DNA from 2 places in the Euryhalocaulis sp. genome. Region 2 is predicted to be linked to the other one. Evidence: predicted binding sites of a transcription regulator. Region 2 holds the regulator's gene; the other holds the start of a gene.
What was found. The regulator LexA, encoded in region 2, represses DNA repair genes until DNA is damaged. The targets are predictions, from matches to a motif close to ATGTTCCNCTTGTGTTCC.
Positions count from the first base shown of each region.

Region 1: uvrA (excinuclease ABC subunit UvrA) is a predicted target of LexA. The motif match lies at 967-984, and genes of this name have one in related genera.

Region 1 covers NZ_JACESD010000006.1:36,559-41,629, forward strand. Annotated here, with positions in the region: gene H2040_RS02695 (NAD-dependent epimerase/dehydratase family protein) at 1-363, opposite strand, end outside; gene ssb (single-stranded DNA-binding protein) at 380-850, opposite strand; gene uvrA (excinuclease ABC subunit UvrA) at 1,057-3,948, shown strand; gene H2040_RS02710 (exopolysaccharide biosynthesis protein) at 3,945-4,523, opposite strand; gene H2040_RS02715 (CPBP family intramembrane glutamic endopeptidase) at 4,602-5,071, opposite strand, start outside.
Region 2 covers NZ_JACESD010000002.1:96,633-110,209, reverse strand. Annotated here, with positions in the region: gene H2040_RS01115 (head GIN domain-containing protein) at 1-58, opposite strand, end outside; gene pyrG (CTP synthase) at 159-1,790, opposite strand; gene secG (preprotein translocase subunit SecG) at 1,857-2,210, opposite strand; gene H2040_RS01100 (response regulator transcription factor) at 2,248-3,198, opposite strand; gene tpiA (triose-phosphate isomerase) at 3,263-4,015, opposite strand; gene H2040_RS01090 (peptidylprolyl isomerase) at 4,143-6,023, shown strand; gene trpE (anthranilate synthase component I) at 6,020-7,507, shown strand; gene H2040_RS01080 (anthranilate synthase component II) at 7,512-8,096, shown strand; gene trpD (anthranilate phosphoribosyltransferase) at 8,093-9,106, shown strand; gene trpC (indole-3-glycerol phosphate synthase TrpC) at 9,103-9,888, shown strand; gene lexA (transcriptional repressor LexA) at 9,966-10,652, shown strand; gene H2040_RS01060 (ComEC/Rec2 family competence protein) at 10,649-12,580, opposite strand; gene gltX (glutamate--tRNA ligase) at 12,786-13,577, shown strand, end outside.

The sequences.
Region 1 (5,071 bases), on a different contig from region 2:
CGGCGAAAGCGGGCCATCCCCGACGGCCGAGATCTGTATGAACCGGCGGACGCCATTCGCCTCGCACGCCCGGAACACGCTCTCCGCGCCGGATATGTGCGCCGTACGGGTGGAATCCCTGCCGCCGTCCTGCAGCACGCCAACGCAATTTATGACAGCGTCGACGCCGTTCAGAATTTCCGCCCAGCGGGGCTGGGCCGGCGGATCGGCAAAATCGATCTCGGCCCAGTCCCAGAACGCATAACGGCGCCGGGCGAACGCAATGTCCCGCCCGGCGCCGCATACATCGTGGCCGCGTTGTGAGAGGGCCGCCATCAGTTGCGCGCCGACAAACCCGTAACCGCCGAGTATCAGGACGCGCATGGTCTGGCGTCAGCCCCTAGAACGGGATTTCGTCGTCGAGTTCGAAATCTTCCTTCTGACCGCCGCCGGAGCCGCCGCCAGACGAATAACCGCCCTGGTCGCTGGAGCCGCCGCCATAGGAGCCGCCGCCCTCGACCTTGGAGTCGAGCATCTGAAGCTCGCCGCGGAACTTCTGCAGCACGATCTCGGTCGTGTATTTGTCCTGCCCCTGCTGGTCCTGCCATTTACGGGTCTGGAGCTGGCCTTCGATATAAACCTTGGAGCCCTTGCGCAGATAATTCTCCGCAACCTTCACGAGGTTCTCATTGAAGATGGCGATGGAGTGCCATTCCGTCTTCTCGCGCCGCTCGCCGCTGGCCTTGTCACGCCAGTTTTCCGAGGTTGCGAGACGCAGATTGGCGACGCGATCGCCGGAATTCAGCGAGCGGATTTCCGGGTCGCGGCCCAGATTGCCCACCAGAATGACTTTGTTGACGCTGCCGGCCATGAGACCTCTCCATACCGATTCTTCAAATTCGCTGTGTTGCTTATGCCGCGAGCGGCTTGCCATCTAAAGCGTCCGCCCCATCTGGCCTGTGGATGACGGCGCGGGCGGCGCATAAGATGTTCACATTATGTTCGCATCGTCAAACATCCTGTCGTAAAAATACGGCGAAGTTCGATTCGCCGGTTCGAGACGTTTTAGACGGTCCTATGGCTGAAAGCATGAAATCCATTCGCGTGCAGGGCGCGCGCGAACACAATCTGCGCGACGTCACGGTCGAGATCCCGCGGGACGAGCTGGTGGTAATCACCGGCCTGTCCGGTTCCGGCAAGTCGTCGCTGGCGTTCGACACCATCTATGCCGAGGGGCAACGGCGCTATGTGGAGTCGCTGTCGGCCTATGCGCGCCAGTTCCTGGAGCTGATGCAGAAGCCGGACGTGGATTCGATCGAGGGTCTGTCGCCGGCAATCTCCATCGAGCAGAAAACGACGTCCAAGAATCCGCGCTCCACGGTCGGCACCGTCACCGAGATTTACGACTATATGCGCCTGCTCTGGGCGCGGGTGGGCGTGCCCTACTCCCCCGCCACGGGCGAGCCGATCACCAGCCAGACCGTCAGCCAGATGGCCGACCGCATTTTGGCCATGGATGAGGGCACGCGGCTTTACCTGCTGGCCCCCATCGTGCGGGGCCGAAAGGGCGAATACCGCAAGGAGTTCGCGGAGCTGATGAAGCGCGGCTTCCAGCGCGTGAAGGTGGATGGCGAATTCTATCCGATCGAAGACGCACCAGAGCTGGACAAGAAATTCAAGCACGACATCGACGTGGTCGTGGACCGGCTGGTCGTACGCGAAGGTCTGGAAACGCGGCTGGCGGATTCGCTGGAAACCGCGCTGGAGCTTGCCGACGGCATCGCTGTGGCGGAGCTGGCCGACGAAACCGACAAGAAGGGCAATGCCGAGCGGATCATCTTCTCGGAAAAGTTCGCCTGTCCGGTTTCAGGCTTCACGATCCCGGAGATCGAGCCGCGCCTGTTCTCGTTCAACAACCCGTTCGGGGCCTGCCCCGAATGCGATGGGCTGGGGCTGGAGCTTCAGTTCGACCCGGCGCTGGTCGTGCCCGATCCGTCCAAAAGCCTGGATGCTGGCGCGATCAAGCCATGGACCCGGACAACCTCGAAACTCTACCTGCAGACCCTGCGCGCGCTCGCCAGGCACTACAAGGCGCCGATGACCAAGCCCTGGCGGGAGCTGGATGAGGATTTCCGCCAGGTCGTGCTCTATGGCACGGGCGGGGACAAAGTCCGCTTCACCTATGACGACGAGGTCCGAAAGTTCGAGACGACCAAGCCGTTCGAAGGCGTCATCCCCAATCTGGAACGCCGGTGGAAAGAAACCGAGTCCGCCTGGATGCGCGAGGAGCTGTCCCGCTTTCAGTCCGCCGCGCCATGCGAGCGTTGCGGGGGCAAGCGCCTGAAAGACGAGGCGTTGGCGGTAAAGATTGACGGTATCGATATATCCGCGGCCGCCGAGAAATCGATCCAGCACGCCCGGGAATGGTTTGACACGGTGGAGGCGACGCTGTCCGAAAAGGACAAGGCCATCGCCTACCGGATCCTCAAGGAAATCCGCGAGCGGTTAAAGTTTCTGGTCGATGTCGGACTTGAGTATCTCACGCTAAGCCGTTCTTCCGGAACGCTTTCCGGCGGTGAAAGTCAGCGCATCCGCTTGGCTAGCCAGATCGGCTCCGGCCTCACCGGGGTTCTTTATGTGCTGGATGAACCCTCCATCGGCCTGCACCAGCGCGACAATGAGCGCTTGCTGGAAAGCCTGCAGGGGCTGCGCGATCTGGGCAATACCGTGATCGTGGTGGAGCATGACGAGGAAGCCATCCTGACCGCCGACCATGTAATCGATATGGGTCCGGCGGCGGGCGTGCATGGCGGCCACGTGGTGGCCGAGGGCAAACCGGCCGAGATCATGGCCAATCCGAAAAGCCTGACGGGCAAGTACCTGTCCGGCGAAGCGGAAGTGCCCCTGCCGGATCAGCGGCGCAAACGGAAAGCCAAGCGCGTGGTCACCGTGAAAGGCGCGACGGGCAACAATCTAAAGGACGTCGACGCGGAGTTTCCGCTGGGGTTGTTCGTATGTGTGACCGGCGTGTCGGGCGGCGGCAAGTCCACCCTGACCATCGAGACGCTCTACAAGGCGGCCGCGCGCCACCTGAACGGGGCGTCCATGCCGCCGCTGCCCCATGACGACGTGCTGGGCCTGGAGCAACTGGACAAGGTTATCGATATCGACCAGTCGCCGATTGGCCGCACGCCGCGCTCCAACCCGGCGACCTATACCGGCGCCTTCACCCCGATCCGGGACTGGTTCGCGAACCTGCCCGAGTCCAAGGCGCGCGGCTTCAAGCCGGGACGCTTCAGCTTCAACGTGAAGGGCGGCCGCTGCGAGGCGTGCAAGGGCGACGGCGTCATCAAGATCGAGATGCATTTCCTGCCCGACGTCTATGTCACCTGCGATGTCTGCGACGGCGCGCGATACAATCGCGAAACGCTGGAAATCAAATATAAAAACAAGTCGATAGCCGAAGTTCTCGATATGACGGTGGAGGAAGGTGCCGCCTTCTTCAAAGCCGTCCCCTCCATCCGGGACAAGCTGGTGACGCTGGAGCGTGTGGGCCTCGGTTATGTGAAGATCGGCCAGCAGGCGACGACGCTCTCCGGAGGCGAGGCCCAACGGGTCAAGCTGGCGCGGGAGCTGTCCAAGCGGGCCACGGGACGCACGCTCTATATTCTCGACGAACCGACGACCGGGCTGCACTTTGAGGACGTGCGCAAGCTTCTGGAAGTGCTTCAGGCGCTGGTGGACACCGGCAATACCGTCGTGGTGATCGAGCATAATCTGGACGTCATCAAGCAGGCGGACTGGCTGGTGGATATCGGCCCGGAAGGCGGCGACGGTGGCGGAGAGATTGTCGCTGCAGGCTCTCCGGAGGACGTGGCCAAGGTTGAGCGAAGCTGGACCGGGCGGTTCCTGAAGCCGGTACTGAAGCGCCACGCAGAGCGCTCATCCCGACAGAAGAAAAGCGCCTAGAGCACGAAAAACCAGATCAGCCCGCCCCCGGTGGCAAGGGCCGCCGCCAGCCCCAGAAGGACCACGAAGCCGTCATGGCTGGTCAGGCCAAGGGACAACAACACGACAGCCATGCCCGGGATCATGATGCCGCCCGGAATGATGGAAAAAGCGAACATCGCAAACCCCATCGCCAGACAGACAAACGACACCAGCCATGCGGACGCCGGGTTGAGAAGCTGCTGCAGGCGCGGCTCGAACAGTCGGTCGACACGGGCCAGCCATGGCTTGAAGCGGTTCACGGCCTTGTCGAAGGAATCGCGGGGTATGGCTGCGTTGCGCAATGGTCCCGGAAGCCAGAGCTTGTCGCGATTAAAAACGAATTGCACCGAGATCAATACGACCAGCGCTGCGGCGCCCCAGCTAATGCCGGGTAAAGCGCCAATGCCGGGAAGCACGGAGATCAGGGCCGGGACCAGCAAAAGCGGCCCGTAGGAGCGCGGTCCGAAAGCGGAAAGGACTTCCCCGACGTCCAGCTCATCGTCATCGTCGTCTTCGCGGGACTGGATTTTCTCCAGCACCTGAACAAGCGTCATGGGACGCTTATCGTCACTATTGTTTGCCATCTGATCCGCCTTAATCTGCTGATCAGAACGCAATCGGGGTTTGATGGTTCAACCCGCCGGGGCTTTGCGCCTGCCAATCAGGGCAATACCCAGAGCAATCAGCGCCAGCAATCCCGCACTGATCGCCATGGATGGTTCGAAAGCCTCGACTTGCGTCGCTTCCATGAACGCCTCCACGGAGACCGCCGCCGGATAGCTCCCTTCGCTGCGCGCCGCCAGACCGGCGATGACCGCAACCACCAGCGAGAAATTATAAGCGGCGTGGGCTCCGGCGACGCCTATCACCGAGCCCTCCCGGATTGCGTAGAAAGCGAAGGCTGTCCCGACAAAACCCACCCCTGCTATCGCCACCAGACCCGCCATGGGCGCCAGCAAGACGTAATGAACATGCGCCAGCGCGAAGGTTATGGAGCTGATGATGATCGCCATGGCCGCGCCGCGGCGCGCCGCGATGGCTGACAGCATCCAGCCGCGAAACGTGAACTCCTCGGCGCCGGACTGGATCGCGAACATGACCG
Region 2 (13,577 bases):
TTGCCGTTCCGGAAAGCAGAACCCCGGCCGCAGCGGCCAGAAGCAATTTCGTTTTCATCATGCCCATCCCTTGAAGCCTCGGGCGCATTATACGCCCGTTTCAGGAAATAGGGATGAATTGAACGAACCGATTGGATGCATCGGTCACAGGAAAAAGATCAGACCAGCCGACTTTGCTCGACCGCGGCCCCGATAAAGCTGGAAAACAGCGGGTGCGGTTCAAACGGCCGGGACTTCAGTTCCGGGTGGAACTGGACCCCGATAAACCAAGGATGATCCTCGAATTCGACGATCTCCGGCAGCAGGCCGTCCGGCGACATGCCGGAGAATTTCAGGCCCTGCGATTCCAGCTGTTCGCAATAGTGATTGTTCACTTCATAGCGATGGCGGTGGCGCTCGCTGATCTCGGCCGAGCCATAGATTTCATGCACGCGGCTGCCCGGCTTCAGGGCCGCCTGATATGCGCCAAGACGCATGGTGCCGCCAAGATCGCCGTCGCGGGCGCGTTTCTCAAGTTCGTTGCCGCGCATCCATTCGGTCATCAGGCCGACCAGCGGTTCGGGCTGTCCGCCAAACTCCGTCGATCCGGCGTCCTTGATGCCGGCCAGGTTCCGCGCCGCCTCGATCACGGCCATCTGCATGCCGAAACAGATGCCGAAGAAGGGAATCTTGCGCTCGCGGGCAAACTGCACAGCGCGAATCTTGCCTTCCGCGCCCCGCTCCCCGAAGCCGCCGGGCACGAGAATGGCGTGAACATCCTCCAGCGCGTTGACGGATTCTTCCTCGTCCTCGAACTGCTGGCTTTCGATCCACTTGATGCGGACCTTTACGTTGTTGGCGATGCCGCCATGGGCCAGCGCCTCGGTCAGGGACTTATAGGCGTCCAGAAGCTCGGTATATTTGCCGACCACGCCGATGGTGACATCGCCGTCCGGATTGGAGATGCGGTCCGAGATGTCCTGCCAGCGCGTCAGGTCCGGCTTGGGCGCGTCATCAATGCGGAAATGCTCCAGCACCTCGCTGTCCAGCCGTTCGCGGTGGTAATCCAGCGGCACGTCATAGATCGACGCTGAATCCAGCGCCTGAATGACGCTGCCTTCGCGCACATTACAGAACAGAGCGATCTTCCGCTTTTCGTCCGCCGGGATATGGCTTTCGCAACGGCACAGCAGGATGTCCGGCTGAATACCGATGGAGCGCAACTCCTTCACCGAATGCTGGGTCGGCTTGGTCTTCATCTCACCGGCCACCTTGATGAAGGGCAGCAGCGTGACATGCATGAACAGGGCGCGGTCGCGGCCCAGCTCCTGGCCCAGCTGACGGATCGCCTCGAAGAAGGGCAGACCCTCGATATCGCCGACCGTGCCGCCAATCTCGCAAAGCACGAAATCCGCATCACCGGCGTCGTTCAGGACGAAATTCTTGATCTCGTCCGTGACGTGCGGAATGACCTGAACCGTCGCGCCCAGATAATCGCCGCGGCGCTCCTTCTCCAGGATGTTGGAATAGATCCGGCCCGTGGTGATGTTGTCGGACTGCGCCGCCGATACGCCGGTGAAGCGTTCATAATGGCCCAGATCCAGATCGGTCTCCGCGCCGTCATCGGTCACGAAGACCTCCCCGTGCTGATACGGAGACATCGTGCCGGGATCGACGTTCAGATAGGGATCGAGCTTGCGGAGGCGGACAGAATAGCCCCTCGCCTGCAGCAGCGCGCCCAGCGCCGCCGAAGCAAGACCTTTGCCCAGCGAGGAAACCACGCCGCCCGTAATAAAAATATAGCGCGCCATGGAACGCCAACTTAGCTGAGATTCGGCGCCGCTAGAACCGGCGGCGCGCAGGATGGCGAAATTCGCCTACTCTTGTTCGGGAATCACCGGCTCGGGCGTCTCGTTTTCCGTCGCCTCTCCCTCGGAGAGGAAATCGGCGGGAGACGTTTCCTGAGTCGTTGTCGGCGAGCTGACCCGGTCCACCACGCTGGAAGGCGCGCCGCGGTTGCCGATAACGGTCAGCAGGATGCTGGTGATGAAAAAGCCGGCCGCCAGAATCGACGTGCTTCGCGTCAGCAGGCTGGCTGCGCCGCGGCCGCTCATAAGGCCGCCCGGACCACCGCCCATGCCAAGCGCCCCGCCTTCGGAGCGCTGCAGCAGAATCAGACCGATAAGTCCTGCGGACAGGAAGAAATGTATCAACAGTAGAAGGGTATGCATGGGAACCTTGAGACGCTTGAGGGGCCGCTACACGGGTTCAAGCGGCGCTATGTAGGCCTTTCTGCTTCTCAAGGCCACCATCTTTCGCAACAGAATCCTGTTTCTCACGCAGCTTGCCCACAAGCCGGTCGATTTCCTCCGAGGCGGAAGAGTCGCCATGGCCTGAGGATACGCAAACGCCGTGCGCGAGTTCGCGCGCGACTCGCCAGCGCTTTCCGGGTGCGCCCGCCTCCCCGTCTGTCAGGGATTTGGTCAGCGCCTTGGCGATGCTTGCCGTCTCCGGACCGACTCGCTCCGCCAGACGCTCAAGCTCGCGGGCCTGCTTGATCACCGAGATCTCGGCGGAGGGCGAAGATGGGTTGGAAATTTCAAGGTCCGCGGCAATGCGTACGGACAAGCGCTGTACGCGTTCTTTCGCGACGTCTTCCTGTACCGTCTTGATATGCTGATAGGTCGCTTCCAGCGCCTCCCAGTCGCCCTTGGCGGCGGCCTTCAGCGTGTTGGGCGCGCTCAGATATCGCGGATCGGCGGCGCCTGCGCGCGGCCCGCTGCGGCGGTCAGGGCCGATATAATCGCTGGTCACGACGAACCGCTTACGGCGTTCGATTGCAGCGGAGACGCGCTCATCAAGAAAACGGGTCGAAAAGGGGCGCGCGATGAGGTCGTCCGCGCCGCTTTCCAGCGCCTGGCGTATATTCTGCGGATCGCGCGTCCAACAGGTCAGGAAGATGACGGAAAACGGATTGCGCCCGATACGGCTGTGGCGAATGTCGCGAACAAGGTTGAAAACCTTCGGATCGTCCTCCGGCTCCATTACCAGAAGGTCGACATCGGCCGCCTCAATGCGTTCGCGCACCTCTCCCAGCGCCGAAAACGTATCGATTTCACGAAATCCGAGTTCGTAGAGCGCATAGCGCGTCGTCCGGAGATTCTGCCGGATCGGGTCAAAAAGTACGACGCGCGCGAGGTTTTCGGGATCTTGAGCCATGCAATCCTAATCGGGCCGGTTCCTGTCTCTGGCCCGATTAAAACCGAGAAGTCTTTACAGGCGCTTATTCCGATTGCGCACTCGCTATGATCGGGCCGAAATCTGCTGCTTTCAGGCTCGCGCCGCCGACAAGGGCGCCGTCGACATTGTCGATGCCGAGAATCTCCGACGCATTCCCGGGCTTCACCGAACCGCCATAGAGAATCCGGACCCCCTCCGCCTCTTCGCCCATGATGTGCCGCAGGCGCGTGCGGATGAATTCGTGCATCTCGGCGATGTCTTGCGGCTCCGCGGTACGGCCCGTGCCGATGGCCCAGACAGGCTCATAGGCGATGACCAGCTCGTCGCCAGCCAGATTCTTGGGCGTGGAGCCATCCAGCTGCATTTCGATAACGTCCAGATGCACGCCCTTCGCGCGCTCGGCTTCCTTCTCCCCCACGCAGATGATCGGCGTGAGGCCCGCGCGGCGCGCAGCCTTGGCTTTCGCCTTCACGGTCAGGTCGTCCTCGCCATGATCTGCGCGGCGTTCCGAATGGCCCACGATGACATAATCCGCCCCGGCCCCGGCCAGCATTTCCGCGCTGATGTCACCTGTATGGGCGCCGGATTCCTCGGCATGGCAATCCTGACCGCCGGTTTTCACGCGGCTGCCCGAAAGGGCGCGCGCCAGATCGGTCAGCAGGGTCGCCGGCGGACACAGCAGCACTTCGGCCCCGTCCTGGCTGTCGGCGGCTTGCGCAATGGCTTTTGCCTCTTCCAGCGCAGGCTGAAGACCATTCATTTTCCAGTTCCCTGCGATCAGGGGCGTTCGCGTCATGGTTGTTCCTCGTCTGTTTCGGAGAACGCCTAGCAGCGCCATATGCGTCCGGCAATATGCGCGGCTTGCCCCGTGGAGCCGCGCTCTCTAGATTTCGCCGCTTCAACTGCAATCGAATGGATGATTGATGCTTGCTGGTCTGCGCAACGCCGCGAAATCGAAATGGGCCGCGCCCATTATTGTCGTTCTTGCCCTCAGCTTCGCCATCTGGGGCGTTAATGACATGTTCCGCGGCGGTCCCCGCGATGCTGTCGCGGTCGTCGGCCCCGAAAAGGTGACGGCGCAAGAATTTTCTGACGAGTTCAATCGCCGGGTCCAGACCATCGCCCGTCAGAATGAAGGCCGCTTCACCGCGCAGGACGCCCGCGACGCGGGGCTGGACCGCCAGATTCTCAGCGAGATGATCACAATGGCGTCACTGGACGCCCAGGCGGGCAATTTCGGCCTCGGCGCGTCCGATCGCGCGCTGTATGAAGAAATACAGAGCATTGAAGCCTTCCGGGATCCGGTTCGAAACGAATTCAATCGCGACCAATACCGTTCCCAGCTGGCGCAACTGCAGATGTCCGAACGCCAGTTCGAGGACGCGGTGCGCGGCGACATTATCCGCCAACAGCTGATCCGCGCCGTTACCGCCGGGGAAAGCGCGCCGGCCAGTTTTGCGGAACGGCGTCAGGCCTTTGCCGGGGAATCCCGGCGCGCCGATGTTCTGGTCCTTGCGCCCTCCCTTGCGGAAGAAATCGGCGATCCGACCGATGCGCAGCTTCAGGACATCATCGACTCCAATCAATCTGCATTCACGCAACCGGAACGCCGCGCGGTGACCGTTGCGTGGCTTTCGCCGTCCGACTTTGAACAGACCGTGGACGTGACGGAGGAGCAGATCGAGGAACTCTACGAATTCCGAAAGGATTCCTTCGCCGAAGCCGCCACCCGCAGCTATGTCCAAATCCAGCTGCCGGGCGAGGAAGAGGCCAGCGCCGTGGCGGCGCGCATCAATGACGGAGAAACCGCCGAGGCGGTCGCGGACTCCGTCGAGGCGGATCTGGTTCAGGCCGAAGCGGCAAGCGCGGACGATATTGTCGACAGCGAAATTGCGGACGCCCTGTTCGCCATGTCCGCCGAGGACCCTGCGCGCGTTGTGGAGGGGCGTTTTGGGTGGTCTGTGGTCGATGTCACCGCCGCCGTGGACGCCGAAACCCCGGCCATCGAGGACGTTCGCGACGAATTGCGGAGCGAACTGGCCGCCGATACGGCCATCGAAAACATGTATGACGCAATTAGCGCCTTCGAGGATGCGCGCGGCGCCGGAGCGCCCATCGAGGACGCCGCCACGGAAGCGGAGATCGTAGCCATGTCCTACCTCCCCGTGACACGGCAAGGCCGGGGCGCGGAAGGCGAAACCTTCGCCAAGCTTATGGCGGCCCCGCAAGTGCTGGAACTGGCTTTCCAGATGCAGGAGGGAGAAACCAGCGCGCTGGAGGACCTGGGCGATCAGGGGTTTGCCGTGGTGCGCGTGGACCGGGTCAATGCAGAGGAGCTTGTCTCGCTGGCTGAGGCGCGCCCCGCCGCCGAGCAGGTCTGGCGGTCGCAACAGCTGCAGGAAAATATGGAAGCCGTGGCCAGTGAAGCCGCTGAGAGAGCCGAAAACGGCGAGGCTTTTTCCGACATTGCCGCCGATATCGGCGCGGGCGCCAGCGTGGAATCGGTAACGGTCACGCGCGGCCAGACGGCCGGCGCGGCGGGTCCGCGGCTCGTCGGCGCGCTGTTTGAGGCAGCCCCCGGCGAGGTGGTTACCGCCCCGTCCGCACAGGGCGGTCAGGCCGTTGCGGCGCTGCGTGAAATCAGTGTGGATCCGGGCGCGGAAAGCCCGTCTCGCGAAGAAATGGCCAATGAAGTGGCGCAGGACCTTCTGACGCAATTCCAGCTGGCGCTGCAGCAGCAATATGAAGTGAAAACCTATCCGGACCAGATCGCCTTCGCGCTTGGCGACGACGTTCCGCAATGACGCTCCGGCTGGCGACTGATCCGGCGGCGTTCCGCGAACGCCACGCCGCCGGAAAGCGGCAGCTTGTCCACGCCCATATTGTCGACGATCTGGAAACGCCGGTTTCCACCTATCTAAAGCTGGCGGGGCGCGAGGGCATGTCCTTCCTGCTGGAGTCGGTGGAAGGCGGCGACTGGCGCGGACGCTATTCCGCAATCGGATTTGCGCCGGACCTTGTCTGGACGGTCCGCGACCGGACAGCCTTCATCAGCCGCAATGGCGGTCCGGAGGCGCGTCAGGAGGATGGCCCGCTCGATTCGCTCCGCCGTCTCGTTGCGGAGACCCGGGTTGAGCTGCCCGAGGGAATGCCGCCCATGGCGACCGGCCTGTTCGGCTATCTGGGTTACGCGCTGGCGCGCGAGGCGGAAAACCTCCCCCGGACAAATAACCGCGCCCTGGATGTGCCGGACGCCATTCTGATCCGGCCATCGGTCGTGGCGATATTCGATAATGTGGCGCATGAGATTACCCTGGCCACCACGGCGGGGCCGGAGGGCAAGTCCGACAAGGCTCTGGATGAGGCCCGGGCGCGTCTGGAAGACGCGGCGGAAGCCTTGAAAAACACGCCGCCGGACCGCGCAAAGCAGGCTTTCATCCCGATGGAGGTGACGCCTGAAAGCAGCACTTCCGAGGCGCGTTATCGTGAAATCGTTGGCGAAGCCCAGCGCTATATCAAGGCGGGGGACGCGTTCCAGATTGTCCCTTCACAGCGTTTTGAGGCCCCCTTCCCGCATGACAGTTTCGCCCTGTACCGGGCGCTGCGCCGTCTCAACCCCTCGCCGTTCCTGTTTCATCTGCGCTTTGGCGATTTTTCGGTGGTCGGCTCCAGCCCGGAAATCCTTGTCCGGGTGCGCAACGACAAGGTCACGATCCGGCCCATCGCCGGAACCCGTCCGCGCGGAGCCACGCCGGAGGAGGATCAGCGCCATGCAGAGGAATTGCTGCGCGATGAAAAGGAGCGCGCCGAGCATCTGATGCTGCTGGATCTCGGCCGCAACGATGTCGGACGCGTTTCGGAGGCCGGCGAAGTGGAAGTGATCGAGAAATTCGCGATCGAGCGCTACAGCCACGTCATGCATATCGTTTCAACCGTTCAGGGCTATCTGGCCAAGGACAAGGATTCCATCGACGCCCTGCTTTCAGGCTTTCCGGCCGGCACGGTGACAGGGGCGCCAAAGATCCGCGCCATGGAAATCATTGATGAACTGGAAGATGAAGAACGCGGCGTATATGCCGGCGCTGTCGGGTATTTTGCCGCTGACGGCGGACTGGATACCTGCATCGCCCTGCGGACGGGCGTGGTAAAAGACGGCAAGCTTCACGTGCGCGCCGGCGGCGGCGTGGTGATCGACAGCGACCCGGAGACAGAGCGCATGGAGACCGTGCATAAATCCGCCGCCCTGTTCCGCGCCGCCGCGGAAGCGCAACGCTTTTCGGACGAGTGACGCCATGCTGCTGATGATCGATAACTATGACAGCTTCACCTACAACCTCGTCCATTATGCGCTGGAGCTGGGCGCGGACGTAGAGGTCCGCCGCAATGATGCGCTGACCGCCGCCGAGGCGCTGGCCATGAAGCCTCAGGCGATTCTTCTGTCTCCGGGACCATGCAGCCCTGACCAGGCCGGCATCTGTCTGGACCTGATCCGCTCCGCCCCGGAAACCCTGCCGATACTGGGCGTCTGTCTGGGTCATCAGGCCATCGGGCAGGCCTTTGGCGGCAAGGTGGTGCAGGCCAAAACCATCATGCATGGCAAGACCAGCACGATCCGGCATGACGGCACCGGCGTTTTCGACGGCCTGCCCCGCCCGTTCACGGCCACGCGTTATCACAGCCTGGCGGTGGAGCGGGACAACCTTCCGGAAGCGCTGATTGTCAACGCCGATACCGAGGACGGGGAAATCATGGGGTTTCGCCATTCGACCCGTCCCGTCCATGGCGTGCAATTCCATCCGGAATCCATCGCCACGCAGCACGGGCATGACCTGTTACGGAATTTCCTGAACCTCAGCCAGGCAAAGGCGGCGGCATGAGCGCGGTTCAAAGATGCATTGGCCTCTATGCCGACCGGCGACGCGCGCCCGCGGAGGATGTCGAGGCCGCGCTGGGCGAAATCATGGATGGCGCGGCCGACCACGCCCAGATCGCCGCTTTCCTCATGGGCTTGCGAATTCTGGATGCGACTGTCGACGAAATCGAGGCCGGGGTGCGTGTGTTGCGGTCCCGCGCAACGCGCATCGAGACCCCGCACGACATCATTGATACCTGCGGAACGGGCGGCGATGCGGCGGGCAGCTTCAATATCTCGACCGCTGCGGCGCTGATTGCCGCCGGCGCCGGAGCGCGGGTGGCCAAGCATGGCAACCGCGCGGTGTCCTCCAAAAGCGGTTCATCACAGGTTTTGGCTGAGCTGGGTGTCAATATAGAGGCCGATCACGCCGTCGTCGGCCGCTGTATAGACGAGGCGAATGTCGGGTTTCTCTACGCGCCGACCCATCATTCCGCGCTTAAACACGCCGCCCCGGTACGCCGTTCACTGAGCCTGCGCACGCTTTTCAACCTGCTGGGCCCGCTTAGCAATCCCGCGGGCGCGAAGCGGCAGCTTCTGGGCGTTTATGACGCCAAATGGCTGGAGCCGATCGCCGATGCGCTTCGCCGCACCGGCTCCACCCGTGTCTGGGTGGTGCATGGCGCGGACGGAATGGATGAACTGACCACGACCTCCACAACGCGCGTGGCGGAGCTGAAAGACGGCCAGATCCGGCATTTCGAAGTGACCCCGGAAGCCGCCGGACTGAAACGCTCCCTGCCTGACGCCCTGCAGGGCGGCGACCCGGTGCACAATGCGCGGGCGATTGAATCGCTGCTGGCCGGGGAACGCTCCGCCTATCGCGATATTGCGGCGCTGAATGCGGGCGCGGCGCTGGTTATCGCGGAAATCGCGAACAATCTGACCGACGGCGTGGAGATGGCGTTCGCCTCCATTGACGAGGGCAAGGCGCGCGGCGCGCTGGATTCCCTGATTGCGATATCCAACTCATGAACGCGCTGGAGCGGATCAAGGCCTATAAGCTGGAAGAAATCGCGGCGCGCAAAGCGGCGATTTCGGCAAGCGAACTCGAATCGCGCGCCAAAACCGCCTCTCAGCCGCGGGGCTTTGAACGCGCGCTACGCGAGAAAGCACAAAGCGGAACGCCCGCCCTGATCTGTGAAATCAAGAAAGCCAGCCCGTCCGCAGGGTTGATTCGCGCCGATTTCGACCCGCCGGCATTGGCGCGCGCCTATGAATCAGGCGGCGCGGCCTGCCTTTCCGTTCTGACCGATGGGCCGAGCTTTCAGGGCGATGACGCCTATCTTATGGCCGTCAGAGCGGAATCGCCGCTTCCTGCGTTACGCAAGGACTTCCTGTTCGACCCGTGGCAGGTCGCGGAATCCCGCGCGCTGGGGGCTGATTGCATCCTGGTCATTCTCGCCGCGGTGGATGATGCCCTCGCCGCCGACCTCATCGCCGAAGCCAGGCGATGGAAAATGGACGCGCTGGTCGAGATTCATGATCAGGCCGAATTTGACCGCGCCCTGACGCTTTCCAGCCCCCTGCTCGGCATCAATAATCGCGACCTGAAAACCTTCACGACCGATCTGGCAACGACCGAATCACTGGCCTCGCAGGCCCCCCCCGATTCCTTCCTCGTGGGCGAAAGCGGCATTCGACATAGCGGTGATATACAGCGTCTCTGGACCGCCGGCGCGCGCGGGTTCCTGATCGGGGAACACCTGATGCGGCAAGAGAATGTGGAAAGCGCGACACGCGCCCTCCTCGCCTAGTCGGCTCAAGCACTTGACCCCCAAAAAGAACACAAGTAGAACATAGTCGACGTTTCTGATTTGTTCTTGGGGTTCGCATGCTGACCAAAAAACAGAAAGAGCTGCTACTCTTCATCAAAGAGCGCCTCGATCGGGATGGCGTGCCGCCCTCTTATGACGAGATGCGGGAGGCGCTGGATCTTGCTTCCAAATCGGGCATCCACCGGCTGATCACGGCGCTGGAAGAGCGCGGCTTCATCCGCCGTCTGCCGCACCGGGCCCGCGCGCTGGAAATCCTGCGCATGCCGGACGGATCTGTGGAGGCCGGGGCGGCCCGCGAAAAAGGCTTCAAACCCAACGTGATTGAAGGCGGCGGCGCCTATATCGACCGCGGGACTTCATCGATTGACGTACCGATTCTCGGCAAGATCGCCGCCGGCACGCCGATTGAGGCGATCCAGCACGAGACGGACCGTATCGCTGTTTCCCCGGACATGATGGGCGATGGCGAGCATTACGTGCTGGAAATCGAGGGCGATTCCATGGTCGAGGCCGGAATCCTGAACGGCGATTTTGCCGTGATCCGGCGCTGTGACACCGCTCAGACGGGTGAAATCGTGGTTGCGCTGGTCGACGATCAGGAAGCCACGCTCAAACGTCTGCGGAAAAAGGGCGACTCCATCGCTCTGGAAGCGGCCAACCCCGCCTATGAAACGCGGATTTTTGGGCCTGACCGGGTGCGGGTTCAGGGGCGGCTGGTCAGTCTTTTGCGCCGCTACAACTAGGGTTTCGGCGGCTTCCAGCGTGATTCCCGCGCTGTTTTGATCTGAAAACCGTCACCCTTGCGGTAATATGCAACGCCGCCGGCGCGGGTCAGCCGGACCGCGTCGTAAAGTTCGCCCCGGCAAAGCCATGCACTGCGCGCGGCGGCGGGCTCTTCAAAAATCACCAGATCGGCTTGCCGGCATTCCTCTTTCAGCGATCGTCTGCGCTCGATGAGGCTGATTTTCATACCGGAGATTTGCCCGACACAGGCGTCCGCATCGCAATTCATGCGGGTTTTGAGGTCGTGGACCGGTTTTTCCGGATCCTGTCCCAAGCGCCGCGAAAACTGGTCCACGCCATAGCGGGATCTACGCAGGCTTGAGGCATAGAGCTCATCTCCTTCCCGCACGGCGACAACGCCCTGATCTGAAATCCAGAGAAAAGGCTTGGGCGCGGTGCTCCACGCCAGACCTGCGGCGGCCATGACCAACAGGCCAAGGACGCGCGCCAGCCGGCGTCCGCCCACAAGCAGAATGAAACCCGCGGAGTACAAGCCCAACGCCCAACCGGGCCCCGCCGCTGTAAAGGCCAGCGCGTGCGGCGCTTCCGCCGTTTTCCCGCCCACGGCCAGGACCACGTCCATTCCCGAAGCGGCCAGCCGGTAGAACACGCCATCCAGCCCGATCGGCGTCAGAGCCAGACCGATGACGGCCGCAGGCATAACCCAGAGCGTGAAGAACGGCATGGCGGCGAGATTGGCAAACAGCCCGTAGGCCGCCCAGCGATTGAAATGGAAGGCCGCAAATGCGGCGGTCGCAGCGCCCGCGACCAGGCTTGTCGCTGACAGTGACGAGAAAAACTGGATGGGCGCGGGAAGCCTGCGACCGGAGCCGCGCTCCCGAGCAAAATCGAACGCCGCGACCAGCGCCGCAGCGGCCGAAAATGACATCTGGAAGCCGGCCTCAAGCAAAGCTTCCGGCGTGAAGAACAGGACGATCACGGCGGCGACCGCGACATTGCGCAATGTCAAGGCCCGGCGGTCAAAAATGAGCGCAAGAAAGGCCACCAGCAACATGATGAAGGCGCGTTGCGCGGAAACTGGCGCGCCGGAAATGACCAGATAAACCGCCGAGGCCGCAATGGCGGCCATGGCGGCGGGTTTCCGGATATCGTAGCGCCGCGCCAGCGGCTGGATAAGCGCAAGCGACAGGCTGATCACGAAGAAGACGCCCCCGCCCACAAGCGCCATGTGAAGGCCGGAAATCGCCAGCAAGTGCCCCAGCCCCGAGGCGCGAAGCGCCTCGGCGTCCTGATTGTCGATCCCGCTGCGCTCCCCCGTCAGAAGCGCGGCGATTATGGCGCCGGACCCGCTCGGGGCGGCGTCGCGAATGCGGTCGGCCAGACGCCCCCGAATTCGTGAAATGCGGCGTTTGACAGATTGCCAGCCCCGGGTTTCCACATCGGCGGCGTTCATGCCGCCATAGGTGAAGCCTGTCCCGCCAATGCCATCGAACCAGGCGCGCCGCGAGAAATCATAACCGCCCGGCGTCGCCGGCCCCGGCGGCGCGGTCAGTGACATGCGCCCGGAAACGCCGGCGCCGAGGCACGGCGCGGGACGCGGCGTGCGCACCCGGATGCGCTCCGGCGGGGCGTCCACGCCGCTTATCGCCGTCACTTCGATCACCACGCCCGGCCGCCGGCCGGGATCGACGCGGCTAACCCAGCCGGCCACATCATAGCCCCGTTCATATTCTGGCAGTACGGGCGCCGCCGCGCGGTCCACCCGCCACGCAGCGGCGCCCCAGCCCAGCAAACCCCATGCAAGGAGCGCCAACGCCCAGCTGGCGGCCAGGTGTTCAACCCGCCGCCGCGCCGCCAGACGCAGGCCGAGCGCGCCGGCAATAAGAAGCATGATAACCGCCACAGGCAAGGCCGCGGGGCGCGTCATAAAAATGATAACGCCAAGCCCCATAAAGACCGGCGGACCAATACAGGGATCGACGCCGAAACCGGCGCTGGCAAAGCGGTCACGAAGCGGTCCGAGGCGGTCACGCTGCACTGCGGCAAAGCTTCGTCCGCGGCCTATCCATCCCCCCGACAGCATGGTATCAACCGCGCCAAAGCCGCTCAGGCATCAACAGCTCAAAGAGATTATGCCGTCTGAAACCGTCGTTACCCGGTTCGCGCCCTCGCCCACCGGATTCCTCCATATCGGGGGCGCGCGCACCGCGCTTTTCAACTGGTTGTTCGCGCGTGCGAACAACGGAAAATTCCTGATCCGTATCGAGGACACCGACCGCGCGCGCTCCACCCAGGCGGCGGTGGACGCGATTCACGAAGGCCTCGACTGGCTGGGCCTGTCCCCGGACGAGGCCCCCGTCTATCAGTCGAAACAGCAGGATCGTCATACGGAAGCCGCCTATGAATTGCTGGAGCGCGGCGGCGCCTATCGTTGCTATCTGACGCCCGAGGAAGCCGACGCCGAACGCGCCAGAGCACACGAAGCCGGCCATGCCTTCCGATCGCCTTGGCGCGACCGCAACGACACTGGCGAAGGAAGCTTCGTCGTCCGGTTCCGCGCCCCTGATGACGGCGAAACGGTCATTCATGACGAAGTGCAAGACGAAGTCCGGTTCGCGAACAAGACGTTCGACGATCTGGTGCTGCTGCGCGCCGATGGCACGCCCACCTATATGCTGGCCGTCGTCGTCGACGATCATGATATGGGTATCACACATGTCATCCGTGGCGATGATCATCTGGTGAACGCGGCAAGGCAATCGCAAATCTATGATGCGCTGGGCTGGGACAAGCCGGTTTTCGCCCATGTGCCGCTGATTCACGGCGATGACGGCGCCAAACTGTCCAAGCGCCACGGCGCGCTGGGCGTTGAAGCGTATCGCGATATGGGCATGTTGCCGGAAGGCCTGCGCAATTACCTGCTG